2 regions of the Oceanobacillus sp. M60 genome follow, and region 1 is predicted to be linked to the other one. Evidence: a T-box and tRNA genes for the amino acid it is inferred to sense, from the RefSeq annotation. Region 1 holds a T-box; the other holds one or more tRNA genes.

Region 1 (15,509 bases):
CTGGCTCCTGTTTTTTAATTCTCATAATTTTCTTTGACAACACTGGCACATCTAGCACATAGTGTTGGATGATCTTTGTCTTCGCCTACTGTTTCTGAAACAACCCAGCAGCGTTCACACGTTTCTCCAGGATGTTTTTCAACAGCAACCTCAACATAATCATATGCTTTGCCTGTTCCTTTTTCATCTGCGATAACTGCTTCTGAAACAATAAAGTATTGATGCAGATGCGAAATGTTTTCAAGCACCTGCTTCGTTTCTTCATCAAGCGGCACGATTGTAATTTTAGCTTCCAATGATTTCCCGATAACCTTTTCGCTTCTTGCTTCTTCGAGTGCTTTCAGAACATCATCTCTTACTTCCATAAAGTGACCCCATTTTCCGACAATGTCTTTTGCACCTGCAACCTCCCGCGGCTCAGGAATATCTGTTAAGTGAACCGTTTCTTCCTCCACTCCAGGAATGTATTCCCAAACTTCTTCCGTTGTATGCGGAATAATTGGAGCAAGCAATTTCACAAGTGTTGTTAAAATTTCATAGTAGCCTGTTTGAAGACTGCGGCGGCGCGGGTGGTCTGCAGCTTCAATATACAGGATATCCTTCGCAAAATCTAAATAGAAGGAGCTTAAATCAACAGCACAGAAATTATGGACTTGGCTGATTACTGGTGCAAATTCAAAGTGCTCATAATTATCACGTGCATTATTTAAGATCTGCTGCAGACGATAAAGCATATAACGGTCTACTTCCTGCAATTCTTCATCCTTCACGCGATCTTTGCTAGGATCAAAATCAGCAAGGTTCGCCAGTAAGAAACGGAAGGTATTCCGGATTTTACGATAGCTTTCTGAAGTCTGTTTTAAAATAGCATCCGAGATACGCACATCTGCCTGATAATCCACGCTGGAAACCCACAGACGCAAAATATCAGCACCTAATTGTTTTTGTACTTTGGACGGATCAACCGTATTTCCTAATGACTTACTCATCTTGCGGCCATTTCCATCCAGGGCGAACCCATGACTGATAATATTTTTAAATGGCGCTTTACCCGTTACTGCGACGGAAGTAGATAATGAAGAGTTAAACCAGCCGCGATACTGATCACTTCCTTCTAAATATACATCAGCCGGACGATCAAGTTCTTCCCGGTTCATCAGTACACCTTCATGTGAGGAGCCTGAATCGAACCAAACATCCATAATATCGACTTCTTTAGTAAACTTGCCATTTGGACTATGCTCTGATGTAAATCCATCCGGCAATAAATCCTTCGCTTCTCTTTCAAACCAGACATTGGAACCATGCTCACGGAAGAGTTCGGATACATGCGAAATCGTTTCATCTGTAATGATTGCTGTTCCGTCTTCCCCATAAAATACTGGAATCGGAACTCCCCAGGCACGCTGTCTGGAAATACACCAATCCTCACGGTCTCTCACCATATTATAAAGTCTTGTTTCTCCCCAATGCGGATACCAATGCACTTTTTTAATTTCATCAAGAATATCCTGACGGAAATCTTTAATAGATGCAAACCACTGGGAAGTTGCACGGAAGATAGTTGGTTTCTTTGTTCTCCAGTCATGCGGATAAGAGTGTGTGATAAATTCTAATTTTAATAAGGCGCCATTCTCATCCAATTGTTCTGTGATAACTTTATTTGCTGCATCGTAAAATAAACCTTCAAATCCTGGCGCTTCACTCGTAAAGACACCCTTTTCATCCACTGGGCAAAATGCATCGATTCCATATCTGCGGCAAACATAGAAGTCATCTTCCCCGTGACCAGGAGCTGTATGAACACATCCAGTCCCCGCATCAGTTGTAACATGTTCTCCAAGCATAACAAGGGATTTACGATTGTAAAATGGATGCTGTGCTTCTACACGATCCGCTTCCTGCCCTTTGAATTTCTTCACAACCGTTACATCTTCCCAGCCTAATACTTCTTTCACATCTTCTAATAAAGCTTCTGCAATGACATATTTTTCATCATTTACTTGTGCTACTACATAGCTTAAATCAGGATGTAAGCTGATTCCTAAGTTCGCTGGAAGCGTCCAAGGAGTTGTCGTCCAGATAATAATCTTCTCGCCGCCGTCAAGCACATCTTTTCCATCCGTTACTTCGAAGGAAACATAGATAGATGGAGAGCGTTTATCTTGATATTCGATTTCTGCTTCTGCAAGGGCAGATTCAGAAGACGGAGACCAATATACCGGCTTAAGTCCTTTATAAATATAGCCTTTTCGTGCCATTTCTCCAAACACCTTAATTTGAGAAGCTTCATAATCCTTCGTTAAGGTGATATATGGATTATCCCAATCACCACGTACACCTAATTTTTTAAATTGTGTACGCTGGCTGTCAATTTGTCCAAGTGCATATTCTTCACAAAGCTTGCGGAATTCTGCAACAGACATTTCTTTCCTTTTTACTTTCTTTTTCGCTAATGCTGTTTCAATCGGCAACCCGTGTGTATCCCAGCCTGGAACATATGGTGCATAATAGCCTGTCATGGACTTATAACGGACAATAAAATCCTTTAAGATTTTATTCAGTGCATGACCGATATGGATATCTCCATTCGCATAAGGCGGTCCATCATGTAAAATAAATAAGGCTCTGTCCTTTGTACGTTCTAAGTTTTTTTGATATTGTTCACTTTCTTCCCATTTCTGTTGGCGCTCCGGCTCTTTATTTGGAAGATTTCCACGCATTGGAAAAGCTGTTTTCGGCATTAATAATGTTTGTTTATATTCCAAGATATTCCCTCCTGTTATTTTCATGACACATCGTAGATTAAATTTTTATATACAAAAAGAGTCCTCTAATCCCTAAAGGGACGAGAAGACTCGCGGTACCACCCTTATAAATTTAATGCACGGCATTAAATTCACTCGAAATCCGTAACGTGGACAGCCGGCTATTACTACATTATTTTCATAATAGCTACTCCAGAGTGATTTTCTAAAAGACTTCTGTATCAGGCTTCCACCGCCCCTGACTCGCTTACACAGAGTCATCTTCTATACTTTCTCTTTCATTGTATAACGATAGTGATTATGAAATTTTTAGCATAAATTAAATGTCAAAAAACATGATACTTGTATGAATTATATGTAATATACAAGCCTAAGTCAAGCCTTTAAGATTCATGCTCCATCAATTCTAAATCTTCATCCACTTCAGTATCAAATAATTCTTCCCAATCATCTGTACCGAGCATTTCTAATTGAGCCTGCACAAGCATGCGCATTCTTGATCGGAATACTTTTGCCTGCTTTTTCAACTCTTCCACATCAAGGGATATTTTACGCGCTTTACTTAATGCTTCGTTGACAATACGGTCAGCATTTTTTTCTGCTTCTTTCACAATTAATTTTGCTTCTTTTTGCGCACTGCCTTTAATATCTTCTGCTGTTTCCTGAGCAACCAGAATAGATTTATTTAATGTTTCTTCAATGTTCGTAAAGTGTCCTAATCGTTCCTGAAGCTCTTTCGCTTTTTGATCCAGTTCATCTCTTTCACGTATAACAATTTCATAATCCTTCATCACTTGATCAAGAAATTTATTTACTTCATCCACGTCATAGCCTTTCCATCCTCTTGCAAACTCTTTATTATGAATATCTAATGGTGATAGTGCCACCATCTCCACCTCCCTAATCGGTGCTTGCTTGAGCTTCCGATTTCTCTCTTTATTATTCAATAATTCCAGCTAAATTTCCAGCATTTATTGCAAAATTGCCGCCGTCATTTTGATTTTATCTTTCTTGGTTCTCCCGCGTATCGCTGTAATTTTACTTCTGCCTTTTCCGCGTACAGAGAGCATGTCCCCTTCTTGTAATTGGAATTTCACATCATCTACTACCCGGTAATTTACCTTTACGAGCAGTTTTTGAATCAAAGCAGCAGCGTCTTTTCGGGAGACACCATATATTTCTTTAACAACTGTATCTAAACGCAGGGAAGAAATAGTTTTATCATATTCTTTCCAGGCTTTTTTTTCTGTAACCAGCGAAGTGAGCGGCTGTTCTTTGAAAGATATACGAGATTTCTTAATAGATGTTAAATTCATCTTGATAAAAGGGACGACCTCTCCCGCTGCAAGTAAATGAATTTTCCCATCTGCTGCTGTAATATCTCCTAATTTTTTTCGCTTCACACCCTGTGATAAAAAAGCACCCATTACATCCCGATGCTCCAGACTTACAAATTTCTCCGGGTAAGATGCCTCCAGCAGCTCTACTTGAAACATATCTTCTGTAATGCTTTCATAAATAGGAGCAATCACCATTCTTTTTCGTTCACTGTACTCGGATCCGCCAAAAGCAGCTGCCTGAAGCTCGTCGTGATTAGTGCCTAACAGCATCTGCACGATTTCTTGTTCGCGCGGATCCAAAAAATCAGTCAATTTTGGAATATACGATCGCTCCACCTGGTCTTTCCATGAAAGAACCTGATCAATAAATGGCTGTTCTTCTTTTCGAAAATGCTGATAAACTTCCATGGTCATTCCTTTCCTTCAAGCCTAAAGCATCATTGCAAACTGGATAAATCCCATTCTTGCAAAATGCAATAATAATATCGCAACAATTGGAGAAAAATCAATCATACCAAGCGGCGGAATAAACTTACGGAAAATTTCTAAGTAAGGCTCACAAATTTTTCCGAGTAATTCTCCAAATTGAGATTCTCTGGCTCCAGGGAACCAGGACATAAAAATATACACAATTAGTGCAAAGCTATAAATGTTTAAACCAAAGCTTATTAGTGAAACGATTTGTGCCAACATCTCCTGCTACCATCCTTTATCATAATCTTCCTGCTCATATAACATTTCAGAAATACTGCCGGATACTTCTACATTATCCGGCGTACACAGGAATGTTTCTGATCCTAATTTTTGAATATCCCCTTTTACGGCATAAACCGTTCCGCTCAGAAAATCAACGATCCGCTTTGCCTGCTGACGATCCACACGCTGCAGATTAATGATTACAGCTCGTCTGTTAACAATATTATCTGCGATGTCCTGAGCTTCATTATAATTTCTCGGCTCAGCTAATACAACCTTTGAATTCGTATTTTGTATACTGGAAAGGTTCACAACATTTTTGCTTCCTGCTGTTTTTTCCTGAACCTGGGGTATTTCTTCTTTTTGTTCTTCCTCGGCATATTCATACTCATATTCATCGTCCATCGTGAAATAATTTTTAAGCTTCTTTTTAAAGCTCATTTACTACACCTCACTTTATAATTCGCTGCCGACCAGCTTGGTACCTATCCGAATATGTGTTGCACCTTCTTCTACAGCAATTTCATAATCATTGCTCATTCCCATAGACAGGTATTCACATGGTGCATAGTCTAAACCAAGCCCCTTTATACGGTCTCTCAGCAAACGCAATTTTCTAAACAGCGGCCGGGTTTCTTCCGGATTATCGACATGCGGAGCCATCGTCATTAAACCTGCCACCTGTATATGCTCAAATGCCGCTAAATCTTTAATAAACGATTCCACTTCTCCTTCATCTAATCCGTGTTTCGATTCTTCTCCGCTCACATTGACTTGAACAAAGCAGGGCACCGTTTTTTCTGCCCGTTTATTAATCTCTTTCGCCAAAGATTTTCTGTCTAGTGAATGAATATAATCAATATGATGTATGATATCTTTTACTTTTCTGGATTGCAGGGAACCAATGAAATGCCAAGTGGCACTGTCCCTGATCTCTTCAAATTTCGCTAAAAATCCTTCATTTCTATTTTCACCCAGATGAATTACCCCGGCAGATAATGCTTCTTTAGCTCGTTCTATTGTAACATATTTCGTCACTGCGATAATATTAATATCTTCCTTATTTCTGCCTGCTCTCCTTGCAGCCTGCTTGATATCTGCTTGAATTTCCATTAGATTTTCTTTTACTGCAACCATTCTTATCCTCCATTACTTCTTCTGTTTCTCAAATCCAATAAACGCGAGCATTCTCCCTGTTTTTCCATTATCGCGCCGATGAGAAAAGAATAGCTTCTCATCTTGTAATGTACAATATTTTGTTACCTCTATATTATGACGAAAGACGCCAGATTGTACAAGGATATCGACATTAAGCTCTTTTAAATCGATGAAATATTGATTTGGCGATATTTCTTTCGTAAATTTTTGTTTCTGTTCATCAGTTAGATGTGATAAAACAACATCGTCAACAACGTAGTTTTCTTTGGAAATACTCGGGCCTATCACAACTTTCAAATTCTCTATAGAGGCACCGGCTTCTTTCAATTTCTGTACCATTTCCCGGGCAATCTGTCCGACTGTTCCTTTCCAGCCGGCATGAGCAATACCCGCTATTCTTGTGGTCGAATCTGCAAAAAATAATGGAACACAGTCTGCGAAAAAAGCCGTGCCGAGGAGAGAATCCGCCTCATTGATAATTAATCCATCGACGCCGGAAATACCGGAATCAAAGGAAATACTGCCCTTTCCCGCATCTTCTTTCCCTGCAAAATGGATGCTTGTTCCATGTACTTGTTCACCGCAAACCCAACGGTTGAGGGGAATATTTAATTCCTTGCTCAGAATCCGCCGATTTTCCAGCACCTTATTCTCGTCGTCCAACACATGGAGCCCCATATTTAATTGCTTATAAGCCCCCTCACTTACACCGCCATTTTTTGTTGTAAAGCCTGCTACCAGACCTGGAATTTCTTCCTCCAATGAAGATAAATGAAGTCTTGTCTCACTTTTAAGTTGAAATGGCTCCATGTTTTTCCCCTCTTTTCCCCATAATGTCTCCTATTGAACATTATCTTAAATTCAAATTTGTGTCTTATTTTAACACATTATATCGATAATTTCTCCTTAATCTTCGGTATAAAGATCCGGTCCTTTTACTTTCTCCACTAAAATAACATCTTCCCCAATCCGTACAATTTTTTCCCAGGCGATAAAAAGCTCGCCTGCTTTCGCAAACATGCCTGATTTTTTCCCTTTGGCTTCCGCAATAATTGCAATGATTCTTCCGGTTCTTCCATCTATCTCTAAGTCAATGATATGCCCTAACCTTGTTCCATCATCCATGACAATCAATTCTTTTATTTGCAGTTCAGATAGTTTCACCATGCCAGCTCCCTCCTCTTCTTATCCTATGCATTGGAACATGCTTTTTTTCATGGAAAATAAAAAGGAAACAGTTATTTTTGCATGCAAAAAGCCTTGCCGCGGGGACAAGGCTTTTAGTTCCTTATTCAAACATTTGCTTATTCATTTGATGGATAGCTCCTTTTTCAAGTCTGGACACTTGTGCTTGGGATATGCCAATCTCATCCGCCACTTCCATTTGTGTTTTCCCTTGAAAAAAGCGCTTATTTAATATCATCTTTTCCCTAGCATTCAATCTGTGCATTCCTTCTTTTAGCGATAGCTTATCAACCCAGGAGGAATCTTTATCTTTTTCATCGCTCAGCTGATCCATGACAAAAATCGGATCGCCGCCATCATTATAAATTGGTTCAAAAAGCGAAACAGGGTCTTGGATGGCATCCAGCGCAAAGACAATATCAGCCTGCTCTACTCCCATTTCCTTGGCGATTTCTGCTGGAGATGGGTCCTTGGATGTTTTACTGATTAATTGTTCCCTGACCTGCAGAGCCCGGTAAGCAATATCACGTAAAGATCTGGATACACGAATTGGATTATTATCCCGCAAGTACCTTCTGATTTCACCGATAATCATCGGAACAGCATAGGTAGAAAAACGTACATTATGGGACAAATCAAAATTATCGATTGATTTCATTAAACCAATACAGCCGACCTGAAATAAATCATCGACATATTCTCCCCGGTTGTTAAAACGCTGAATAACACTAAGAACAAGGCGTAAATTGCCGTTTACCAATTCTTCCCGGGCTGTAATGTCATTTTCTTCTTGCAGCCGGATAAATAGTTTTTTCATTTCTTCGTTTTTAAGTACTGGAAGTTTGGATGTATCAACCCCGCATATTTCAACTTTATGTCTTGCCATTCCCGAAAACCTCCCCAATCTTAGATGCTGTTCAAGGACAGTATCTCCCCGGGAAAAGTTTTTATGCAGGAAAATCATGTAAATAAAGTCAACCTATGCGGCAAACAATTGATATATCAAGTCAAACCATTTTATTAAATTCTTTTTTCAACCGACGTATAATTTTCTTCTCTAAACGGGAAATATAAGACTGGGAAATTCCAAGCATATCTGCTACATCTTTCTGCGTTTTTTCATCATCACCAATCAATCCAAAGCGCAATTCCATGATCTGTTTTTCACGTGCATTTAATTTGCCTAATGCTGATTTTAACAATGATTTATCCACATTCGATTCAATACTTTTGGTAATAATATCTTCTTCAGTTCCTAACACATCCGACAATAAAAGCTCATTGCCGTCCCAATCAATATTTAATGGTTCATCGAAGGAAACCTCTGTCTTTAATTTATTCGTTCTGCGCAGATACATTAAGATTTCATTTTCAATACAGCGGGAGGCATAGGTTGCCAGTTTAATCTTTTTTTCCGGATTAAACGTATTTACCGCCTTAATCAGCCCAATTGTGCCAATACTAATCAGGTCTTCGATGTTAATACCCGTGTTTTCAAATTTTCTGGCAATATAAACAACTAATCTCAAATTTCTTTCAATCAGCATCGACCTTGCCGCTTTATCTCCTTCGGGCAATTTTTTAAGCAATTCCTGCTCTTCTTGCTTTGTCAGCGGCGGGGGTAATGCCTCACTTCCGCCTATATAATAGATTTCCTTTGGTTTTATTCCAATTTTTTTAAGAAATTGATACCAGCGTAATTTAAATTTGAATTTCCAATTAGCCACTTAACGCACGCTCCTTTATGCAGATTGTATGATAGATTGCTTAATGATGAGGGGATGCAGCAAGCAATGATATTGCCCGTCCCTTTCCAATACTCCAAATTGAATTCCAATGAATACATTTACTGCCTGAAGAATTTCGTTATTATAAAAAATTGTCAGTTCCTCAGCCCGAATAGCAAGCATGAAAGAATGTGTTCCATCTACTCCCTGGTAAGGAATTAAATGCAGCTTATCCTCCCATTTCTTTGGCAGCCGGCTGAAGTCTAAATGCTCTTTCATATTTTTCAGCTCTTCCCACTCTTCATCATCGAACCATTGCTTTAAAAACGGCTGATCACAAATGACGACAGGCTGCTTGCTTAATGGATCGACAAGCTGATTTCCGCTGTCGATATAACCAATGGATTCAAAAGACTGATGATTCATTGTTAAGATTACCTTGTACATTTCGTCATATTTCACTTGTTCTCCTACGTGCTCGTCCATTCGTCTCTTTGTAAAATACCAAATAATCGGGAAGCAGGTAATAACAAATATCCAGCTGACAGGATCACCATAGCCTTGGTTGAAGGTGATTATCCCTTCCAAAGAAACAGTTACCGGACGCTGCAGGAAAAAATGTATTGCCATTAACCCGCCTCCAATGGAAAAGGATACAAAATAAAAGAGGCAAATCAGCTTAATAAAGCGATACAGACTCTTAAATCCAAATGTGCTGAAAATGATAATACAAGAGTAGAACAGTTTCCCGGCCACATGATTAAAAAACGAATTTGGATACAAAATCGTCAGCGGAACAATGCATGACGCAATAAATGCCCCTAGAAATAAGCGCCTTCTTTTTACTGGTTTCCGGGCAAGTATTTGTACGAGCATCAGCAGCATTAAATCTACCATAAAATTTAATGCCCAAATAACGTCTAAGTAAATAGACACTCTCTGTTGCACCCCCTAAATTGCTGCTAATCAGAAGAAGCTGTTATCTCCTGCGTACTTTGCTGATCATGATATTCATAGAATGGAAGTAATATATGATGAAAAGTATAGACAATCGAAAGAGAAAAGTCTGTCAATTCTTGTGTGCAAAATTAAGCTATTTAGCACTTATTCTTAGAAATAATGTCTAACGATTTTTGGAATAAAAAAGAGGGGCAAGGAAACTTTACTTTCTTTCCTGTTAGATAAACAAAGAACACCGCTTGGTCTTTAAAGGAGATGAGCTCGGGGCCCACGGAAAGCGGAGTGTATTTCTGGAGCCTAAGATTACTTACCCCATGAAAGCCGTTAGAGCGGCTATATTCAGCATTTTTTATATACTTTCTTACTCTTTAAATAAAAAAATACTGTGCTAAAAGAGTTCTCTTAGCACAGTATTTTTTCGTTTTATCGATTACGATTACGGTTTCTCAAGAAAGTCGGGATATCTAACTCATCTTCCTCGGGACGAGGCTTAGAAGGTGATGGATTGGATGTTTCTCTTTCCCTGACAGGAGTTGATTCATTTGTTTGCTGTGTAGCAGCCTGCTGGGTTTGTCCTATATTTGGACGCTGTTGTTTTTGACGCGTATCTGCTTTTGGCTGAGCATTTTCATCAAAACCGGTAGCAATGACAGTTACAACAATTTCATCATTAAGGTTCTCATTAATTACAGAACCAAAGATAACATTCACTTCTTGATCCGCTGCAGAAGTAACTAAGTCAGCTGCTTCCTGCACTTCATACAAGCTCAGGTTTGTACCGCCTGTGATATTCATTAAAATACCATGCGCTCCATCGATAGAAGTCTCCAGCAGCGGGGAAGAAATTGCTTTTTTAGCAGCTTCTGTTGCTCTTGTTTCGCCAGTTGCGATACCAATACCCATTAAAGCAGAACCTTTATCATACATAATCGTTTTCACGTCAGCGAAGTCAACGTTAATAAGACCTGGCTTCGCAATTAAATCGGATATGCCTTGTACACCTTGACGAAGCACATTATCCGCTTCACGGAAGGCTTCCAGCATCGGTGTATTTTTATCTACAATTTCAAGCAGTCGATCGTTTGGAATAACAATTAGTGTATCCACGCTTCCTTTCAGCGTATCGATACCGGAAATCGCCTGTGTTGATCTTCTTCTGCCTTCAAAAGAAAACGGACGAGTAACAACACCAACTGTCAGCGCTCCTAAATCTTTAGCTACCTGTGCAATGACCGGAGCTGCTCCAGTTCCTGTACCGCCGCCCATTCCAGCAGTAACAAAAACCATATCAGCACCTTTTAACACTTCTTCTAACTGCTCTTTACTTTCTTCTGCTGCTTTTTTCCCTACTTCCGGGTTAGCGCCGGCTCCAAGACCACGGGTTAATTTCCCGCCGATTTGTATCTTGGATTCAGCCATCGAAAGATTTAAAGCTTGAGAATCTGTGTTTACTGCGATAAATTCGACACCTTCTACGCCATGCTCAATCATACGGTTAACAGCATTGTTACCGCCGCCGCCAACTCCAATAACTTTTATCGTTGCTAATTCTTCCATGTTTGTATCAAAATCTAACATATTATGGTTTCCTCCTAGTCTACTAATTACGAACAATTCCTCGTTTCAACTTCTGTTAAAAGAAATTAATCAAAGAAATATTTGAATAGGTTAGCAAATCCTGATTCTTTTTTCTTGCCTTGTTTCTTTTTCTTCTCGCCTGCAGGTCTGGATTGCTTCACTGGCTGCTGCTCCGCTTCCCCATCTATTGCTACAGCAGGATATAATTCTTTCCCTTGTATTTTCGCATTACGATAAGCAAATTGTAAAATACCGACACCTGAAGTAAACTGTGCTTCCCTGACACCAATATAATCCGGGACAGCTACACGTACATGAGAATAAAACAAGTCTTGCGCTAATTCCAAGCTCCCCGGCATAGCCGTGGTGCCTCCTGTCAATACGAAACCGCCAGGCAGCTCCTGAAAGCCCATTTTCCGAATTTCCCTATCAATATAAGTGTATATTTCTTCTAATCTAGCTTCTATCATATCAGCTAATTGAAGTTGATTAAATACCTGTTTTTGATTGCTTCCGATTGTTGTGACTTCAAATGTCTCATCTTCAGAAGCATCGTTGTAAAATGCATAGCCATAATTTAGTTTGATCTGCTCTGCTTCTTCTGTAGAAATACGCAGGCCGACGGATAAATCTTTCGTTATATTGTCTCCGCCTAAATTAATAACACTTGTCGCAGCCAAATGATCATTTTCAAATACAGATACCGTTGTACAGCCTCCTCCGATATCAATCAGGGCAGAGCCCATATTCATCTCATCCTTTGATAAAGCAACTGTTCCGGCAGCAAGCGGCTGAAGACAAATATCAGATACTTCCAAATTAGCCCGTTCCACACATTTTAAGATATTATGCAAAATCGTTTTTGAGCAGGTGATAATCGTTCCTTCCATCTCCAGACGGACACCAATCATCCCTCTCGGATCCGTAATTTCATCTAATCCATCCACAATAAATTGCTTCGGAATCACATCGATGATTTCCCGCTCCGGCGGAATAGAAATCACTTGAGCTCCGTCAATTACTCTCGTTACATCTTCATCATTTATTTCCCGATTCTCACTTTGTACAGCGACAACGCCATGACAAGGCTGAAGCTGGATATGGGATCCGTTTATCCCCACTACTACGCGGTGAATTTCCATCCCTACCATTCGTTCTGCTTGTTCTACTGCATTCCTGATAGAATGAACAGTCTGATCAATATCAATTATAGCACCCTTCTTCATTCCGTTTGACGCTGCAGTACCTACTCCAATAATATTTAAAGAGTCTTGTTGTACTTCTCCAATAATTACTTTTATCGTGTTTGTCCCAATGTCAAGACTAACTAATATCTCACTGTTGTTCAAAAAAGAGCACCTCCCCGTAAAAATATGCTGACGATATTTTTACTGCCACGTTATCCTTTGTATAGTCTTTAATTCTAAAAGAAAATGAATAAAAAATAAACATATTTTATGCTTATTTTTTTCAAGTAATCTATTTCTATAAAAATCGACATTATACCATTCGTTAAAAAAGGATGATATATGACTTCATTCTGCAAATTATTCATTTCCTGTTTCTTCATTTTCTTCATTAATTTCCTCATTGAGTTCTTCAATTTCGTCTTCGATATCTACTTCTTCCATTTCATCTTTTTGAAAAGATTCGAAATAAATGCCGACACCTATATGAATGATACCACTATCCTCTTCGTCAAGCTGTGACACAATAGAAGGATAGTAATCCAATCTGTCCAACATTTGATCTGCAATGCCTTCTACCAGAAACCCATCACTCATATACAATCTAACCTGCAGCGTATCCTCTTCTTCATCTGAATCTTTTCGTTCAATCTCAGAAATCATATTAAAAATACTTGGGCGAACATTATCCATGGCTGTTGCCAATTCTGTTAATTGCGCTTCATTAAAGCCTGTTATTAATGGAGCATTGCTGATAGAGTTTTGTGCATTTTGCTGGATGACTTGACCGTCTGCAAGAACCGGGTAAAATTCCCTTTCGTCCTGAACATAGCCAAGGACAGGCTGTTCTTCTACCTCAATCACAACGGTGCTGGGAAAACTCCGATTAATAGATGCATGTTCAATGACGGGATTTTCTTCCATCCCGGCTGCAACAGATGATCCATTCATGGACCAGATATTTGTTCCTTCTGTTACCCCTGACTCATCTATTATATACTCATCCGTTAAGAATACATTGCCGTTTACTTCAATCGTGCGTATTTCACTCCATGGAGATTGCAAGTAAACAATGATAGCAATGAGAAAGAAAAATATAGATAGATAAAATATTAATCGTCTGTTTGCTTTTTTCTTCCTAGCTTGCTTCAATTTTGGAATTCGATCCTCAATCGAAACGATATTTTTATCACTCATCTCCATTTCTTCCTTTATCCATTATTTTCAGGGAATATAACTGTATCAGTTTACTCCCTAGTATTTACAAAAATTATATCATAAATTATGGTGCTACACGTCATTGACTTCTATTGTTTCTGAAGTTTTTTCTTTTTTATCACGGATAACCCGTCCGCAGAAGTTTTCTTACTTCTTCCATGGACGGGATTTACGTTTTATATAAATGTTCTTCGCTGCTATTTTAAATAATCGGCTTCGTACTTTTTTCCATACTTTTGGCGTGCCTGCTGATACTTAGAAGAATCCCGGCCGCACAAAGTGTTAACGTCAGTGATGAACCGCCGTAGCTGAGAAAAGGCAGGGTAATTCCCGTTACCGGAATCAATCCGATGACTACACTAATATTAATCATCGCCTGTAATGCTAACATACTTGCGATTCCCAGCGCTAACAGCCTGCTAAATAAATCCGGAGCTTCAATAGCAATTTTAATCCCTCTCCATAATAGCAGAAAAAACAATAAAATAGTTGTACAACCTCCAATTAAACCTAATTCCTCACCAATGATTGAAAAAATAAAATCTGTCTGCGGCTCCGGCAGATAAAAATATTTTTGCAGGCTGTTGCCCAGCCCCAGTCCCATCAGTCCCCCGGGACCGATAGCATAAAGAGATTGAATAATTTGAAATCCATGTCCTAGCGGATCCTCCCATGGGTTTAAGAAAGCCAGAATCCGATTAATCCGGTAAGGTGCAGAAGCAATCAATCCGATAAACCCAATAATTCCAATGCCGGCCAGTCCAAAAAAATGAGAAAGCTTTGCACCTGCCACAAAAAGCAGAATCATGCATGTTAAGACCAGCACCATTCCAGTTCCTAAATCTGGCTGAAGCATAATCAGACCAAATGCCGTAAAAATCAATAGAAGGCACGGGAAAAACCCTTTTTTAAACGAGGTAATATATTTTTGATGATCAGATAATATAGATGCCAGAAAAATAATTAAACCCAGCTTCATAAATTCAGAGGGCTGAATACTGAATGCACCGATGCCAATCCAGCTCTGTGCTCCTCCGCGCACCATGCCGATTCCCGGAATAAGCACAAGGAGAAGCAGAACAAAGCAAGAAAATAATAAAATCTTTGCATACTTTTTCCATATATAATAAGGAAAGTAAGAGATAACAACCATTCCGATAAACCCGATGCCGGCAAATAAAAGCTGTCTTTTTAAGTAATAAAATGCATCATTGAACTTATACTCCGACCAAATATAGGATGAGCTGTAAACCATCAGCATACCGATACATAAAAGGAGAATGATTATTCCAAATAATACTCTGTCTACTTTATTTTGATTTTGAATGAACTTAGACAAAAATACCCCTTCTTTCCATGAGATAAACTTTGGAAATAGGGGCATTTTAAATATGCTGTATCATTCTCGGCTTGTCCGAATATGGTTTGCTGTTTAGGATTAGTATTTGTTCAAGCCCCTTACTTCATTGTATGAACTGCTTGAACAAATATGTCTCCTCTTTCTTCAAATGTTTTGTACTGATCCCAGCTCGCACATGCGGGAGAAAGCAATAGGATATCACCTTCATCTGCTAATGAAAAACCGGTTTTAGCTGCATCATCTACGCCGGCTGCGTGCTCAATCACCTGGATACCGGCTTCTTTTCCAACTCGCTCTAGTTTCGGTGCCGTCTCTCCAAATACAACCATTGC
Region 2 (15,509 bases), on a different contig from region 1:
GGAAGATCAAGGTTATGCCGTATTGACTCAGGATGAATACATTGCCTATAGCGTTGGCAGAGAAGATGGGGAAGAAGAAAATTCCGATGCAGATGAAGGAAACGGAAACGAAGAAGCAGATTCCGATTCAAACAACGATTCGGATGAAAATGATAGCACAGATGAAGAAGAAAATAGTAACAATGAAGATAGTAATGATGAAGAAAGCAATGAGAACGAAGATAGTAATGATAACGACTCAGAAAGCAATGAAGATGACGAAGCATCCGAGGATTCTGATGTGATTGAAGTAGAAATCACACTGGAGGACGGCGCACCGCCTTCCACTATCAGTAATGCTTTAGAAGATGCAGGTATTATTGATGACGCGTGGGACTTTAATGATTATCTGGATGATAATGATTTAAGCGGCAGTGTCATACCTGGAACCTATGAAATCGATAGCGAGATGTCGTTCAGCGAAATTGGCGATGTCATCACCACGTATTCCGAATAAAATCATCAAATTTAAAATGAGCTGTTCCATCCGGGAGCTGCTCATTTTTTAAATGATTCACAAAAAAACTTCCACCCGTTACGGGCAGAAGTTTTTTTATTCTTCGTTTTCAGTTTCACTGTCTTCGGAAGAATCACCTTCCGCATCTTCATCATGCTCTTCTTTTATTTCGAAATACGTATCTAAAATACGTTCACCAATTTTCAGGTTGACCTGGTCTCCTTCACCAATTCCAACATACGGTACAACCACGGCAAAAGCAACCTCCGGATCATCATAAGGCGCATAGCCGACTAATGTTAAATTATTAAGGGCAAACTCCTGGCCGTCTACATACTGAAATGACTGCGCTGTTCCTGTTTTTCCTGCCGGATTATAGGATTTATTCGCAAAAAAACCGCTTCCCGTTCCCTGTGATCCTTGATAGGAAAGACGGAATCCTTCCTGCACACGGCTGATTTGGTCATTTGTCATTTCAATCCGGTTCATTACCGATGTGTTTTTGGAATAATACAAAGGCCCCAGCTCATCTAAAGAAGCGATTGGATCACGCGCTTCCTTTAAGAAATGCGGCTGGACACGGTAGCCGTCGTTGGCAATTGTTGATACATATTGTGCAAGCTGCAGGGTTGTGTACGTATCATACTGGCCAATAGCAAAGTCAAGAATATTACCAGGGTTATCCGGGGCTTCCCCTCTAACGCCGGTACTTTCATATGGATAATCAATCCCCGTAGATGCTCCTAAGCCAAACTGATTAAAATAGTTTTGCAGCGTTTGTAAGGTTTCTCCTATATTTATGCTCAAGCTGGCATTATGCGGCATTGGGTAACGATAGTCTCCCCCTAACCGTAAAGCAACATAGAACATGTAAACATTGGATGACCTTTCTAAAGCACTTAAATCGTTAACGGTTCCCATTGCTGAAACAGATTTTTTCACTGGCGCTCCAGCTAACTTCATCGGCGCATCATTGAAAGCATCGCCCGGTGAAATTACCTCCGAATCATAACCAGTAAGAATTGTTGCTCCTTTAATACTGGAACCAGGCTCATGCGCATTGGCTAAAGCCATAAATGCTGCATCACTGTACTCATTCTTCTCCGAATCATAGTTCAGACCGGAAATAGCAAGCAGCTCTCCTGTTTTCGGATTCATAACCACAGCATACGCATTGGTTGCAAATCGATTTTCATAAGGGCTTTTTGCTTTCATGGACTGAAACTCATCTAATAAAATCTCATCCACTTCCTGCTGAAAATCTAAATCTGTTGTTAACACCAGATCTTTGCCTCGTTCTCCCTCTACTATGGTTTCCGAACCGACAATCGACCCGTTTTGGCGTGTCGTATATTGAATCTGTTCTTTACGCCCGCGCAGAAAATCCTCATACTGCTCTTCCAGCCCGCTCCTGCCGACACGATCGTTCCGGCTGTATCCCTTCGTCAGGTAAGCACTCATATCCTCTGCCGGAATTCCCTGCTCCTGGCTGGAGATACTGCCTAAAATACTTGTTAATGTATCACCGTTTGGATAGACACGATTCCAATCCGTTGTAGCATTAATACCAGGCAATTTATCCAGATTTTCCGCTACAGAAGCATATTCCTCTGCGGAAACCTCTTCATTCTTTACAATTTGAGGGGTTAGCGCATATGCTTTATCGAGTTCTTTTTTGATTGCGATAATTTCCAATTCACCACTGGAAAAATTTTCAATTTCTTCATCCGTAATCAAATCCAGCGTCGCATTATAAACCTCAGAATTGTCCATTTCTTCTGTATCAATTTCCTCTAATCGCTCTTCTATGTCTTCTTGATGTAACAATAAATAATATTCTCTTTTGTCTCTGTCTGTTATTCGATCAATATATTGGTCGTCACTCATATCAATATATTGTGCCAATGTTTCCGCTACTTTCAGACGGTCATCCGCCTGCACACCCTTGGGAGGCGTATACGTAATGGAATACATCGCTTCATTATCTACAATTAATTTCCCGTTTGTATCATAAATCTTCCCCCGGGGCACAGGTATACTTGTCGTATCTAAATTGGTTCTCTCAATTTCGTCCTGATAAGCTTCCCCGTTTAGAATTTGAACAACACCTAACTGAAGTATGAGTGCAGAAAATAATAAGAAGATAGCAAAGAAAAGAATATTCATGCGAACGGGAAGCTGAGCCCGTTTTTTCTTTTTCTTCTTGTCTACCACTTTTCTCCTCCTTCACATCTATTTTGAACTTGCATCGCATTAAACTGTATAGCTCGTTTAAAAGTATATACAATGAATCATTTATGTGCATCTTTTTAAACCTTTAAATTATAAAAAGAAACTCCGCCCCTCGGGGCACAATTATCTTCCGCTTATAATCGTTCAAGTTATAATAAAGACCACTGTTTGATTTTACCACATTTAGCGACTTTTTTCGTCCGTAAAATCTTCTTTTAATGCGATTTTTTGTTTTTTTGACGGTCCAATAAAAATGTTCCGGATGCAAAAATAGATGATGGCATGTCCAGCGCCGAATATAATCAGTAAAGCAGGGATAATCACGTCATGCGGAAATAGGAACATGCCAAATATAAACACGGCAATCGAAGCAATTCTTCCCAGATTCAAATAAATTTCCCGGACTACAATGTATTCCACTCTTCTCTCGCTGACCATCCGTGCTCTGCCAATTACATCATAGGTCAGGGATTGATACGGAACGGTCAGAATTGGGAAGGCAATTCCGATAATCACCGCGTATACAATCAACCAGAACAGACTCATTTCAAAAATAATAATAAAGATAGAAGCAAACAGTAAGATTCCGCCAAATAAAATGGCTTTTTTTCTTAATGCAGGTTGAATCCATTTTAAAGCAACAAAATAAAAAATAATGGATAATCCTGAAAGAAATAAATTAAAAACCCCTAAAATAAGCTCACTGTTCGTAACAAGAAAAATCCAGATGGTAATATAGAAACCATAAATACCTTCTCTCAGCCCTTGAAAAAAGTGAGCATGTAAAATACGCTTCCAATTTTTATTTTTCTTTCTTTCATTGATGACAGCAGGTAAAGCAAAGCTTCCTCTGCTTCCCTTTCGTATAATAAAAAAGCTTACAATAATGGCAGCAATAAACAGGCTTAAGGAAATGATAAAAATAGCGGTATAACCAAAATCCCCAGCCATTTTTGAAATCATCCATCCTGCAAGCAACGGTCCAACCATACCTGCAAACGAGGTCAGTGTGCCGGAAATGCCGTTAAACCAATCTCTTGTATCCGGTTCGGTAATCTCAAAGGTCAGTACATAATAAGCTAACCAAAAAAAACCGTACCCTATTCCCAATAAACAACCGAGTATAAAATTATAATATGCAGCCAGCTCGCCGATCCAAAGAACGAACAGAAAAAAGAAACATAAAAAAAGAATTCCGATTCGCAATATAATGATGCGATCGATTTTTTTGGATAATTTTCCAGCATAAATAAAAGATAATGCCTGGAATACATAGCTTGCCAAGTGATAATTAGCAATCACAAAAAAATCTCCGGATTGCTTCCATAGGTACACATTAACAAATGTATTTGATAAAAAGATTCCTGCTGCATATAAAGCGCCGATAAGCAAGAGTATCCAAAGATCCCGATATTCATCTTTTTGTTGTTTATATCTTCTGTACTGCTGTTGTAATTGCATAGAAAACGACTCCTTCTTCTTTTATTTTTAGCGAAGGAGCCGTATCTATACAAAAAGCTTGCAGAAACATAAAGTTATCTGCAAGCTTTTATAATTATTCTTTATTTTGCTGCTTCGTAATTGTTTGTTACTTGATCCCAGTTAACAACATTCCAGAATGCAGAAATATAGTCCGGGCGTCTGTTTTGATATTTAAGATAATATGCATGCTCCCATACATCTAATCCTAATAGTGGCGTCTTACCATCTGTTAATGGAGAATCCTGGTTTGGAGTGCTTGTGATTTCAAGCTCGCCATTGTTTAATACTAACCATGCCCAGCCAGAACCGAAACGTCCTGCTGCCGCAGCTGCAAAATCCTCTTTAAATTTGTCAAAAGAACCGAATTTGCTGTTGATTTTATCAGCCAGCTCGCCAGTTGGTTCTCCGCCGCCGTTTGGTGACAAAGTCTTCCAGAAGAAGCTGTGGTTAGCATGTCCGCCGCCATTGTTGCGTACAGCAGTACGGATGCTTTCAGGAACCTCATTTAAGTCCCTCACAAGCTCATCAACTGATTTGTTTTGCAGATCTTCATGTCCTTCTAATGCATCATTTAATTTGGTAACGTAGGTGTTGTGATGCTTCGTATGGTGAATGTTCATTGTTTCTTTATCGATAGATGGTTCCAATGCATCGTATGCATAAGGTAATTCCGGTAATTCAAATTTTGCCATGTGTAACTCCTCCTTAAAATAAATGATGATTTTATTTCTACAACTTATACGTTATCAAAGGTAAGAATTTCTTGCAAATATTTTGCACTGATATGTATCAAACATTCCTTATTAAATAACCGTTTACATATTATTGACTATCTCATTTTGATTTAGGGAAACTTTTTTCCCTTAAAGAAACAACAAAATATTTATAAAAAGAATCAGATTCCGCTTGCAAAATCTGAAAAAAGCACACAAAAAAACAAGCTTTGCGCTTGTTTTTTAGATGGCTCGGGACGGAATCGAACCGCCGACACAAGGATTTTCAGTCCTCTGCTCTACCGACTGAGCTACCAAGCCGTACATGGAGCTTTGATATAAAAGCTCTCCATCATTCTGTTGTGAAATATGTATGGAGGAGGTAGAGGGATTCGAACCCCCGCGCGGTTTGACCCGCCTCTCGGTTTTCAAGACCGACCCCTTCAGCCAGACTTGGGTATACCTCCAGACAGAATAAATGGTGGACCCTGCAGGACTCGAACCTGCGACCGATCGGTTATGAGCCGATAGCTCTAACCAACTGAGCTAAGGGTCCTTTTACTATTATTGAATGGGGCGACCGGTGGGGATCGAACCCACGCGTGCCGGAGCCACAATCCGGTGCGTTAACCACTTCGCCACGGCCGCCATGAAATAGCAAATGTATGTATATATTTTTTGGTAGCGGCGGAGGGGATCGAACCCCCGACCTCACGGGTATGAACCGTACGCTCTCGCCAGCTGAGCTACACCGCCATGGCTCCACAGGTAGGATTCGAACCTACGACCGATCGGTTAACAGCCGATTGCTCTACCACTGAGCTACTGTGGAATAATGTTTGTTTTAATTAGCAACAAAATATAATTTATCATGTTCTGTTGATTATGTCAACAACTTTTTTTGCGGTGTTGCAAAAGTTTTTATCAGAAGTTGACTGCAAGAATTATAATAGCATGTAATATAACATATTTCAACAAAAACTTATAAAAACTTTTTTCATTTCCGGTAATATATAGAAAAAGCTGTATTTCTATCGCATCTGTTATCCCCTCTTTTTAATATGCATGCTTCAAAATAATCAGATGTTCCATAAATGCTGTTGATAAATTATGCACCTCCGCGCTGCATAACAATGACCAGCAGTTATCACGTTAAAAGCGTTCTCTTCCCCTTTTATCCCGAAATAGATGAAATAAGGGCTCTATCCGCTTCATTACAACAGATAGAGCCCTTTTATATCAGATCATCCTTAATGGTCTCCTAAGACGTTCTGAGCAATGTTTACAGCATGATCGCCAATTCGTTCTAAATTACTTATGATATCGACAAAAACGATTCCTGCTGATCCATTACAAGTGCCTTCATTCATACGGATAATATGGTTTTTACGGAATTTCCGCTCCATTTTATCGATTTGGTCTTCTTTTTGAATAACTTCTAAAGCCGCTTCCCTATCGTTTGCCTCTAAAGCCTCAACAGCCTGTTTAACTGTCATATACGTTAAATCAAACATTTTGTTGAGATCTTCAATTGCCTGATCTGTCAGCGAAACTTTGTTGGACATTTTATAGTCCACCAGTTCAACCACATTCTCAAAATGGTCGCCAATTCGTTCAATATCACGAATTGTACTCATTAAGCTGGTATGTTCTATACTTTCCGGTTCTGTTAAGTTGGTAGAAGCGATATCCACTAAATACTCCGTTATTTTACGATCCAGATTATTCAGCGCTCCTTCAATTTGCAGAGCCATCTCGGAATTTTTCGGATTCTGCGTAGTGACATAACTGTGGGTTTCCTCTAAACCTTGATACGCATATTTCCCCATACGGACGACTTCCATCTTAGCCTGGCCCAGTGCCAGCGAGGAAGACTGCTGAAGGAAAATAGAATCCAGATGCTTTGGTTTATACTCAATAATGACATCATCTCCAGGCACCAGCTTCGTAATGAGCCATGCCAAAGCACCGATAAATGGAAATTGAATAATCGTATTTGCGATATTATAGCTTCCATGCGCAAAGGCAATTGTCATCTCCGGGTTTAAACTTAAGCTGGATTGTAAATAGTAAATAAATTGAGTAAACGGATAAAGCAAGATAATAAAAATAATCGCACCTAGTAAATTAAACGTTACATGTGTATAGGCAGCTCGTTTGGCAGCGACAGATGTACCTATACTTGCAAGAACAGCTGTAATGGTAGTACCGATATTATCGCCAAATAATACAGGAATAGCTGCCTTTAAGTCAACTGCACCCTGTGCGAATAATCCTTGCAGAATACCGATGGTTGCTGATGAACTTTGTACAATTACAGTAAATACGGTACCAATAACTACTCCAAGAATTGGTGTATCGCTCATAGAAACTGTCAAATCTTGAAATGCCTGTAAAGAGCGGAGAGGTGTCATCCCGCTGCTCATTAATTCAAGCCCATAAAACAGAGCTCCAAAACCGAATATCGCCTGTCCTACCGCTACAATTTTTTGCTTCTTAAAGAAAAAGATTGTAAACGCACCTAAGGCTAAAAATAATAACGAATACTCCCCAACATCTATTCCAATAATAAAAGCTGTTACGGTTGTACCGATATTCGCCCCCATGATCACACCAATTGCCTGTCTTAATGTCATAAAACCGGCATTAACAAGCCCTACAGTTAAAACAGTAGTTCCTGAACTGCTCTGAATAAGCACAGTTACAATAATCCCAGCAAGCACACCCAGGAAAGGATTGGTTGTAAACCGGTCCAGAATATCCCGCAGACGATCTCCTGCTGATTTTTGGAGTCCGTCCCCCATCATTTTTATCCCCATCAGGAATATGCCGATTCCTCCGAGAAATTCAATAATTAAACTTTGAACATCGATATCCACGAAAACTTCATCCCTTCTACCTCTTATGTAAACTTTTGTAGAATTTTGCGCCTCATTCATTATTGATGATTCTAAAGAGAATGTAAACATGTTTGATGAAAAATTTACATAGATTTAATATTTGTTTACATTCGAATAGAAAGGGATGCTTAGTATCTGCTTTTTTCATGAAAATATGTATAATATTAGGACCAATCGCATACAAATACAGGATTCATCTCCAGCTTTATGAAATGAATCCTGTTTCAGGGTTATTCTATTTAATTACGAACTATTAATTAATCTTCTTTAAGCTCCTCTATCCGGACACTGGTTCCATCCACTGCCACTACTTTAATCGGCGTTCCTTTTTTAATCCAGCGTCCGCCAGATACAGCACTGTAATGTTTTTTATTCACTTCAATCGTACCGGAAGGTCTAAAATCGGTCAGCGCAACGCCTTCTTCTCCCAGCAAAGCTTCATACTCTTTACTGAGCGAGCTGTAGCCCTGTTCATTTGTAAGCTGGTCCATTAAAGCGATTTTCGTCCACATCTGTCTCCGTTTAAATACTTTTAAAAACGCCAGAGATGAAAATGCTCCAATGACGATACTGATTACCGCATAAAGACCGTTTGCAAAATCCGGCTGCGGCAATGCAACGGCAACGATCATCAAAACCAGTCCAATTGTAGCCAAGGTTCCATCGTTCAACACTTTGCCATCAATAATAATCAGTAATATTCCCAGGAAGTATATAATAAACATGAGTAAGACCGAATTGGTTTCTGTGTATACCGTAAAATAAACAGTTATAAATCCCAGCCCTAATACACCAAATATACCACGCATATTTACAAACATTTCACCTAATATAAATAAAGTTCCAAAAAATAAGGCAAGAAATCCAACCCATTGTAATTCAACCACGTCCATACCATTCACACCCTCTCGTTGCCCTGCTTATCATGCATATATAAAAACGATAAGAAGGACTTTTTTGACATCCTCTTCTATATTATATGTACGTATGAGGAAAGAAAATAGTTTCATTAAAGGAGATTTTTTATGGAATTTTTGCGTAGAATTTCCCTGATTACGTTTATTATATTAGTTGCAGTCAGTATTTTTCAAGACTTAGCTCATTCAGACGGGACAACCTCCGTTTCAAATAATGAAAATTTGGAACTGCCTCCTTTTGAAGCTGTTCCGGTAAAAGTAAATCCTGGAGATACGGTTCTCAGTATTACAGAAGAAATCCAAACCATAACGGTCAACACTGTCTCTGTTGAGATTATTTTAAAGGCTTTTGAATCATTGAACCCGAACATCTCCTCCAATGACATCCATGTACATGAAGTTTACTATTTCCCACAATTTCAAGAGGAGCATTAGAAAAAGCAAACATCCGCTTTATTTTTCAAAGTGAATGCTTGCTTTTTATTATGAAATGCAGCTTTTTGCTAAATAATTTTAATGCTCAGAAATGCCGCCTAGGAAAAGAAAGGGATAATGAAAAAAGCGGAAATCAAAGAAAGAGCTCCTGCTATAATTCCGATAATACCAAGAATATTTGTCCCTCTGCTTCGTGCTACAAACCCGAATACAATGCTGGCGGCTCCTAAAATAACCGGCCAGGTAAAAAATGAAATAATTGCTAAGATGATACTTCCCCATCCATATATTGTCCCCGGGTTAAAGCTTTTCTCATCTTCAAATTCCAACAGGTTGGCATCGGTTAATTCTGTTGAAAATTCTTCCATTCTTTTGCTGTCTAACTGTTCATTTGTATGTTCATGCTGTGGTCTTTGTCCATGGTTCGGCATATCCTGTATACGTTTGTCTTTATCATTATCATTCATGAGATAAACTCCTTATACTTTAGAATTATATGATTAGCATACGGAATCTACAGGTTTTCATACAGGTATCATGCGGAATTTTTAGCAAAGAATGGTATAATCTTTTTGTTGTCAGCATATATTTACATGATGGAAGAAAATAAGAGGATATTCAAAAGGAGGGATGATATGTCTTTCTTTATCAAAGAAATGATTAAAAATAAACTGCGTAAATTAACCCCAGATGAAATTTTACATTATAGTGCCGAATACGGCTTTGCTATCACACGTACACAAGCAGACCAGATTGTACATTATTTAAGAACTTCTGCACCTAATCCATTTGACCAGGCAGATCGTGACCGCTTTATGATGGAGCTTGCAAAAATCACGGATCAGAAAACAGCAGCAGCAGCACAGCAGTTAATGGATGAGGTCATTAAATCATATGGGATGGAGCATTTATTTGAAAACTAAAACCGGCTGAAATTAAAAAAGATGAGCATTCCCATATATAGGGTGCTCATCTTTCTTAATTTATCATGGTTAATTGACCATAAACCCCCGCTGAATAAAGTTTGATTTTATACGGGACTAGCCTTCCATAATGATTTCCTTTAAATTCTCTTGAAAATCACCTTCGCGCAGCATTGCTATTTCATACTTGTACGGTGCTTTTTTATTTTTCTTATCTGTGCCTACATAAGGTGTTTCAAGGATTTTAGGAAGCTCGCTAAGCTGCGGATGATGAACAACCTTGTGGAGGGCATCAAAGCCAATGTAGCCAAAACCGATGTTTTCATGACGGTCTTTATGAGCTCCGCGGTCATTTTTACTGTCATTGACATGGACTACTTTCAGACGGTCTAATCCGACGATTTTATCAAATGAATTCAATACCCCATCAAAATCATTGACGACGTCATAGCCTGCATCATGAATATGACATGTATCCAAACAAACAGAGAGATGTTCATTGTGCGTAACACCAGAAATAATTTCAGCCAGTTCTTCAAATGTACGGCCCATTTCGGAGCCTTTTCCAGCCATTGTTTCTAATGCAATTTGAACATCATTTTTTTGTTCAAGCACTTCATTTAATCCTTCGATAATTTTCGGAATACCCTTGTCCGGGCCTTCCCCCACATGCGCTCCCGGATGAAGTACGATTTGTTTTGCCCCCAGAGCCTCGGTACGTTCGATTTCACTCCGCAGAAAATTAACGCCCAATTCAAATGTCTCCGGTTTTACCGTGTTGCCGATATTAATAATATACGGCGCATGCACAACAATGTCAGCTATTCCATGAGATGCCATATGTTCTAATCCAGCTTCAATATTTAATTCTTCAATCGGCTTTCTTCTTGTGTTCTGCGGTGCGCCTGTATAAATCATAAAGGTATTTGCCCCGTAGGAAGCAGCTTCTTCGCTGGATCCTAATAACATTTTCTTACCATTCATTGAAACATGAGAACCGATTTTCACCATATTTATTCCTCCTAACGCTTCTTTCTGTTTTGCTCTTTTGTCAGCTGTCTTTTAATTTGCTGTTGCTGCTGCTTTTGTTTTTTCTTATAGCCCGGCTTTACTTTCTTTGCTTTTCTTACGCGCTTCCACGCTTCCCGGTCATTACTTGTGTCTTCAGTTTTCCGGCGTGTTCTTTCATTCCAGGATTTATCCTCGGTCCATTCACCCTGCTTAACCTCTACGAACGAGAACGTGAGTCCCTTTTGCTCCAATCTTTCGATTAAACGGGCGTCCTCTTCGCTGTAAATACTGACTGCTGTGCCCTCTAGTCCGGCTCGTGCTGTCCTGCCGACACGATGAATATAAAAATGCTCTTCTTTTGGAAGCTGGGCATTAATTACATGGCTGACACCTTTGATATCAATTCCCCTTGAAGCTAAATCTGTTGCGACTACGTATTGATAGCGCAGCTGCTGTATCTCTTTCAATACACGCTTTCTCTCCCGGGGCGTCAGACCGCCATGAATGACACCAACATCCAAGCCATAGCCTCCAAGCGCTTCTGCCAGCTCATTAGCCTGTTGTTTCCCATTTGTAAATACCAGCGCTAAATAGGGATGGATTGTCTTGGAAATATCCCAAATAATCTTCGCTTCATCCCGATGCTTTTTCAGAATAAGCCGATGCTCCATCGTTTCCGGAGAAAAATGCTCTTCCATTTTAATATATTCCGGATTTCTTAAATATTTTTTAAAGAAATGCTGTAAGCGCTGTGGAATAGTTGCCGAGAAGACCAGCAGCTGAATATCCTGCTTCGCGCGTACTAATAATTGATCCACTTCTTCAATAAAGCCTAAATCAAGCATCAAGTCCGCCTCGTCAATCACAAACGATTCCGCACTATAGATGGATAATGCTCCATCCTTTACCAAATCTAAAATTCTCCCTGGTGTCCCCACCACAATCATTGGCGGTGTTTTTAATTTCTCAATTGCCTTTTGTTTATCGGTACCGCCGACAAGCAGCTTGGCTGTCCATTTTTCTGTCTTATCCGCAATTGTAATGATTTTCCTTACTTCATTGTAAAGCTGTGTTGCCAGTTCCCTTGTTGGCGCAGTAATTACAAACTGCACTTTTTTTTGATTCTCATCCAGCTGTTGAAACATCGGCAATAAAAATGCATGCGATTTGCCGGAACCGGTCCGGGATTGACCAATAACACTTTTTCCATCCAAGATAGCAGGTATCACTTTTTCTTGGATTGCAGTCGGATTTCTAAAATCCAATTCTTGAATAATATCCTGGATATCCATATCCAGGGATAGTTCTGCAAATGTTTTTTCCATCTGTTTCCCTCCTTTGAAATCTTTTCTATAATAAGTTGAAATAAAATGAAACTTCACTCAGCGGAAGTTTTTGTTCTTCCAACGCTCTCAGGTTAATAGCCAGCCGCTACGGAAAAATACTACGCTAGTTAGATTTTTACTACCTATTTATAACAAACATAAAATTCATTAACCTGACAACATTGGTTTATATTCTTCACCCACTGAGAGTTAGTTGAGTGATTCAGGGAGCTAGCATCCGTTATCTCCCGCCTAAATACATTTATTTTTACGTTTTATTTTAAGGCGGGAGTTTTACGGACAGTTCTCCGTGATAAATATCCAGCCTATGATATTTTCTACCACGTGTTATAGAGGGAGACCTCAAAAATACTATGCTGGTTAAAATGCTTATCACTCAAATAAATCATTTAACTATCTATTTCACATAAATACGAACGGGTCTGTATTTACTTCTGATACATAAACCTTTGACCTGAATGCAGGTATTTCCTGTATAAGTTTTTCCTTGGTTGCTGTTTTCATTATCTTCTCGATATAATGACCGGCATCAATGACTGTCAGTCCCATCTGCTCTGCATCTTGAGCAGCGTGAAATGTCATATCTCCTGTAATATATACATCCGCTTTTTTTCGGAGCGCATGACTGACATATTTCTCCCCGCTTCCTCCCAGGACAGCAACTTTTTTTACATTCTTTTCTATATTACCAGAAACACGCACGCGAGGCATGTCTAAATTCTTTTTCACCGTTTCAATGAATGCCTTCATTGAAACCGGGGATTCCAGGACACCAAAGCGTCCGATTCCAATCGACTGTCCTTTATTTTCCAATGGATACATATCATAAGCCGGTTCTTCATAAGGATGGGCTGAAATAACAGCATCTATCACCCTGGCTAGATTTTTCTTAGGAACAACGGCTTCCAGCTTCTTCTCATCGACAAAAGTCATTTCATTCTGCTCGCCAATATACGGGACAGCCTGCTCTGACGGAAGAAAAGTCCCTTGTCCGGCGCTTTGAAAGGTGCAATGACTGTAATCGCCGATTTGGCCAGCTCCGCCCTGATGCAGAGCATCCCGTAATTCCTGTACATGCGACTCTGGAACAAAAACAACAATTTTAAGCAGCGACTCTTGTTCTAACACTTCTAAGGGTTCTTTATTTTTCAATTCAAGGGCGTCACTTAATAAATCATTTACACCACCCTCGGCGATATCCAGATTGGTATGTGCAGCAAAGACCGTTATATCGTTTTTTAAAAGCTTTTGTACCACTCTCCCCTTCGGATGATCGACATTAATCTGTTTTAAAGGCTGAAACAGCAAAGGGTGATGGGCAATAATCAAATTCGCCCCTTTTTCAATTGCTTCATCAACTACTTCCTCCGTCACATCCAGTGTAATCAGAATTTGAGATGTCGTATCATGAAACCGTCCAGTCTGTAAACCGATATTATCCCAATGATAGGCAAAACTTTTCGGTGCCCAGCTGTCCATAATCCGAAAAAAATCAGCGTGTTTCGTCGTTTGTTCCTTCATGATCAAGTTCCTCCTTCATCCAGTATAATTCTGTTTGGAAATCAGCTATTTTCTCATGATTTATTTGCTTTGCCTGCTGCATTTGCAAAATGATTTGTTCGATATTCATTATTTCCTGTGACCACTTTTTAATAAAAGCAGCATTCTTCTCTTTCATTAAATAGGGACCTAATAAAAGCTGCCTGCCCTTCTTCAGTTCATTATCGCTGTATGGTGAAGAGGCTTCTGTATAACGATCCGCAACAAGCACTTCATAGATATGTCCCTGCTCATCCACAATCTCTTCTGCTCTCAGTATAAAATCATTTTGATCAAACCATCGTCTGACTGCTCTTGCGTCTACATTAGGCTGTGCAATAATTCGTTCAGCAGATTTAGCAATAGCAGCATGGTTTTCTAAGATGGAAGTAATCAATCCTCCGCCCATCCCTGCAATGACGATTTGTTTGACCTCACCTTCATTTATGACAGATAAACCATCTCCTAAACGGGCATCGATTCGTTCCTCTAATTGATGAAATCGAATTGTTTTTTTGGCGCTGTCTAAAGGCCCTTGATTCACTTCTCCGGCAATAGCGCTTGCTGTTTTATCTCTTTGGCAGACATAGGCAGGCAGATATGCATGATCTGAACCAATATCTGCGAAATGCGCTCCCTGAGGCAGATATTCAGCAACTATTTTCAAACGATTCGATAGGGTGACATTCTGGTTCATTATTTGTTCTCCTTTTAAAGACAGTTCTTTTCTGTATTTCTCCAATAAGAAAAGCTTTCTGTACGAATCAGAAAGCTTTCATTTCTTTTATTATATATTATTCATGCTCGCTTAACCACTCGCTGAGTGCATCTAATTCTTCACCTGCAAGTTGAGGGAAAGCCGGCATGCCTCCGTCAGTTCCATTTTCAATGATATCAGCAATTTCTTCTTGAGAATAAGTGCTTCCAACTTGTGTTAAATCAGGAGCAGAACCACTTGCTAAATCTTGACCATGACAGCTGGCACAATTGGATTGGAAAACCTCTTCTCCAGCATCAGCACTGGTAGACTCGCCGCCTTCTTCTCCTCCTTCTGCCTCTTCTGTCTGTTCTCCACCATTTTCTTCAGCATCTTGAATAGCCTGTCTTTGATCAATACCAATTACAGAAATAATAATGACAGCTATCAGCCCCAGCCCGGCAATAATTGCATATGGTATAACCGGATTCTTTTTCATTACGCTTCCTCCTTATGTAATCCAAATATTATAAATTAATACTACTATTAGTTTACTCGAAATCTAAAAATTTTTAAAGGATTATCCAAGATATTTAAAAAAAACGACAAAAGTGATGATTCCTATAGTCAAAGCTGCTCCCAAATAACGAATAACAGGCAGCTTTTTCAAATATCCAAAAACAATCCATCCAATGCCATTGGCAGTAATCATAAAATTATTATAAGCTCCTAATCCAAAAGTATCCATTATACAAATAGAAAGCTGCAACACATATAACAATTGAATAGATATAAATAAATAACGATAACGTCGTGAT

The links. A T-box is a leader RNA that pairs with one kind of tRNA and senses whether it is charged. The one in region 1 lies ahead of ileS (isoleucine--tRNA ligase), so its partner is inferred to be a tRNA-Ile.
Region 2: it has a tRNA-Ile gene. The T-box ahead of ileS (isoleucine--tRNA ligase) is inferred to sense a tRNA for this amino acid. The anticodon was not compared.

What each region holds. Positions count from the first base shown of each region.
Region 1 is NZ_JBSSNH010000006.1:258,811-274,319, reverse strand. It holds gene ileS (isoleucine--tRNA ligase) at 15-2,768, opposite strand; T-box leader at 2,842-3,059, opposite strand; gene ACW0TQ_RS16250 (DivIVA domain-containing protein) at 3,152-3,655, opposite strand; gene ACW0TQ_RS16245 (YlmH family RNA-binding protein) at 3,740-4,516, opposite strand; gene ACW0TQ_RS16240 (YggT family protein) at 4,538-4,798, opposite strand; gene ACW0TQ_RS16235 (cell division protein SepF) at 4,808-5,245, opposite strand; gene ACW0TQ_RS16230 (YggS family pyridoxal phosphate-dependent enzyme) at 5,261-5,941, opposite strand; gene pgeF (peptidoglycan editing factor PgeF) at 5,954-6,772, opposite strand; gene ACW0TQ_RS16220 (YlmC/YmxH family sporulation protein) at 6,869-7,129, opposite strand; gene sigG (RNA polymerase sporulation sigma factor SigG) at 7,251-8,033, opposite strand; gene sigE (RNA polymerase sporulation sigma factor SigE) at 8,155-8,874, opposite strand; gene spoIIGA (sigma-E processing peptidase SpoIIGA) at 8,890-9,810, opposite strand; gene ftsZ (cell division protein FtsZ) at 10,258-11,412, opposite strand; gene ftsA (cell division protein FtsA) at 11,478-12,761, opposite strand; gene ACW0TQ_RS16190 (cell division protein FtsQ/DivIB) at 12,960-13,796, opposite strand; gene spoVE (stage V sporulation protein E) at 14,020-15,144, opposite strand; gene murD (UDP-N-acetylmuramoyl-L-alanine--D-glutamate ligase) at 15,276-15,509, opposite strand, start outside.
Region 2 is NZ_JBSSNH010000002.1:615,076-630,584, forward strand. It holds gene ACW0TQ_RS07220 (hypothetical protein) at 1-496, shown strand, start outside; gene ACW0TQ_RS07225 (peptidoglycan D,D-transpeptidase FtsI family protein) at 593-2,710, opposite strand; gene ACW0TQ_RS07230 (MFS transporter) at 2,912-4,189, opposite strand; gene sodA (superoxide dismutase SodA) at 4,291-4,902, opposite strand; tRNA gene ACW0TQ_RS07240 (tRNA-Phe) at 5,172-5,244, opposite strand; tRNA gene ACW0TQ_RS07245 (tRNA-Ser) at 5,298-5,390, opposite strand; tRNA gene ACW0TQ_RS07250 (tRNA-Ile) at 5,403-5,479, opposite strand; tRNA gene ACW0TQ_RS07255 (tRNA-His) at 5,496-5,571, opposite strand; tRNA gene ACW0TQ_RS07260 (tRNA-Met) at 5,603-5,679, opposite strand; tRNA gene ACW0TQ_RS07265 (tRNA-Asn) at 5,681-5,755, opposite strand; gene ACW0TQ_RS07270 (Na/Pi cotransporter family protein) at 6,174-7,802, opposite strand; gene ACW0TQ_RS07275 (NfeD family protein) at 8,081-8,716, opposite strand; gene ACW0TQ_RS07280 (hypothetical protein) at 8,849-9,175, shown strand; gene ACW0TQ_RS07285 (DUF4190 domain-containing protein) at 9,274-9,642, opposite strand; gene ACW0TQ_RS07290 (DUF2624 domain-containing protein) at 9,811-10,098, shown strand; gene ACW0TQ_RS07295 (deoxyribonuclease IV) at 10,216-11,109, opposite strand; gene ACW0TQ_RS07300 (DEAD/DEAH box helicase) at 11,121-12,434, opposite strand; gene ACW0TQ_RS07305 (Nif3-like dinuclear metal center hexameric protein) at 12,858-13,976, opposite strand; gene ACW0TQ_RS07310 (tRNA (adenine(22)-N(1))-methyltransferase) at 13,948-14,691, opposite strand; gene ACW0TQ_RS07315 (c-type cytochrome) at 14,789-15,190, opposite strand; gene ACW0TQ_RS07320 (hypothetical protein) at 15,272-15,509, opposite strand, start outside.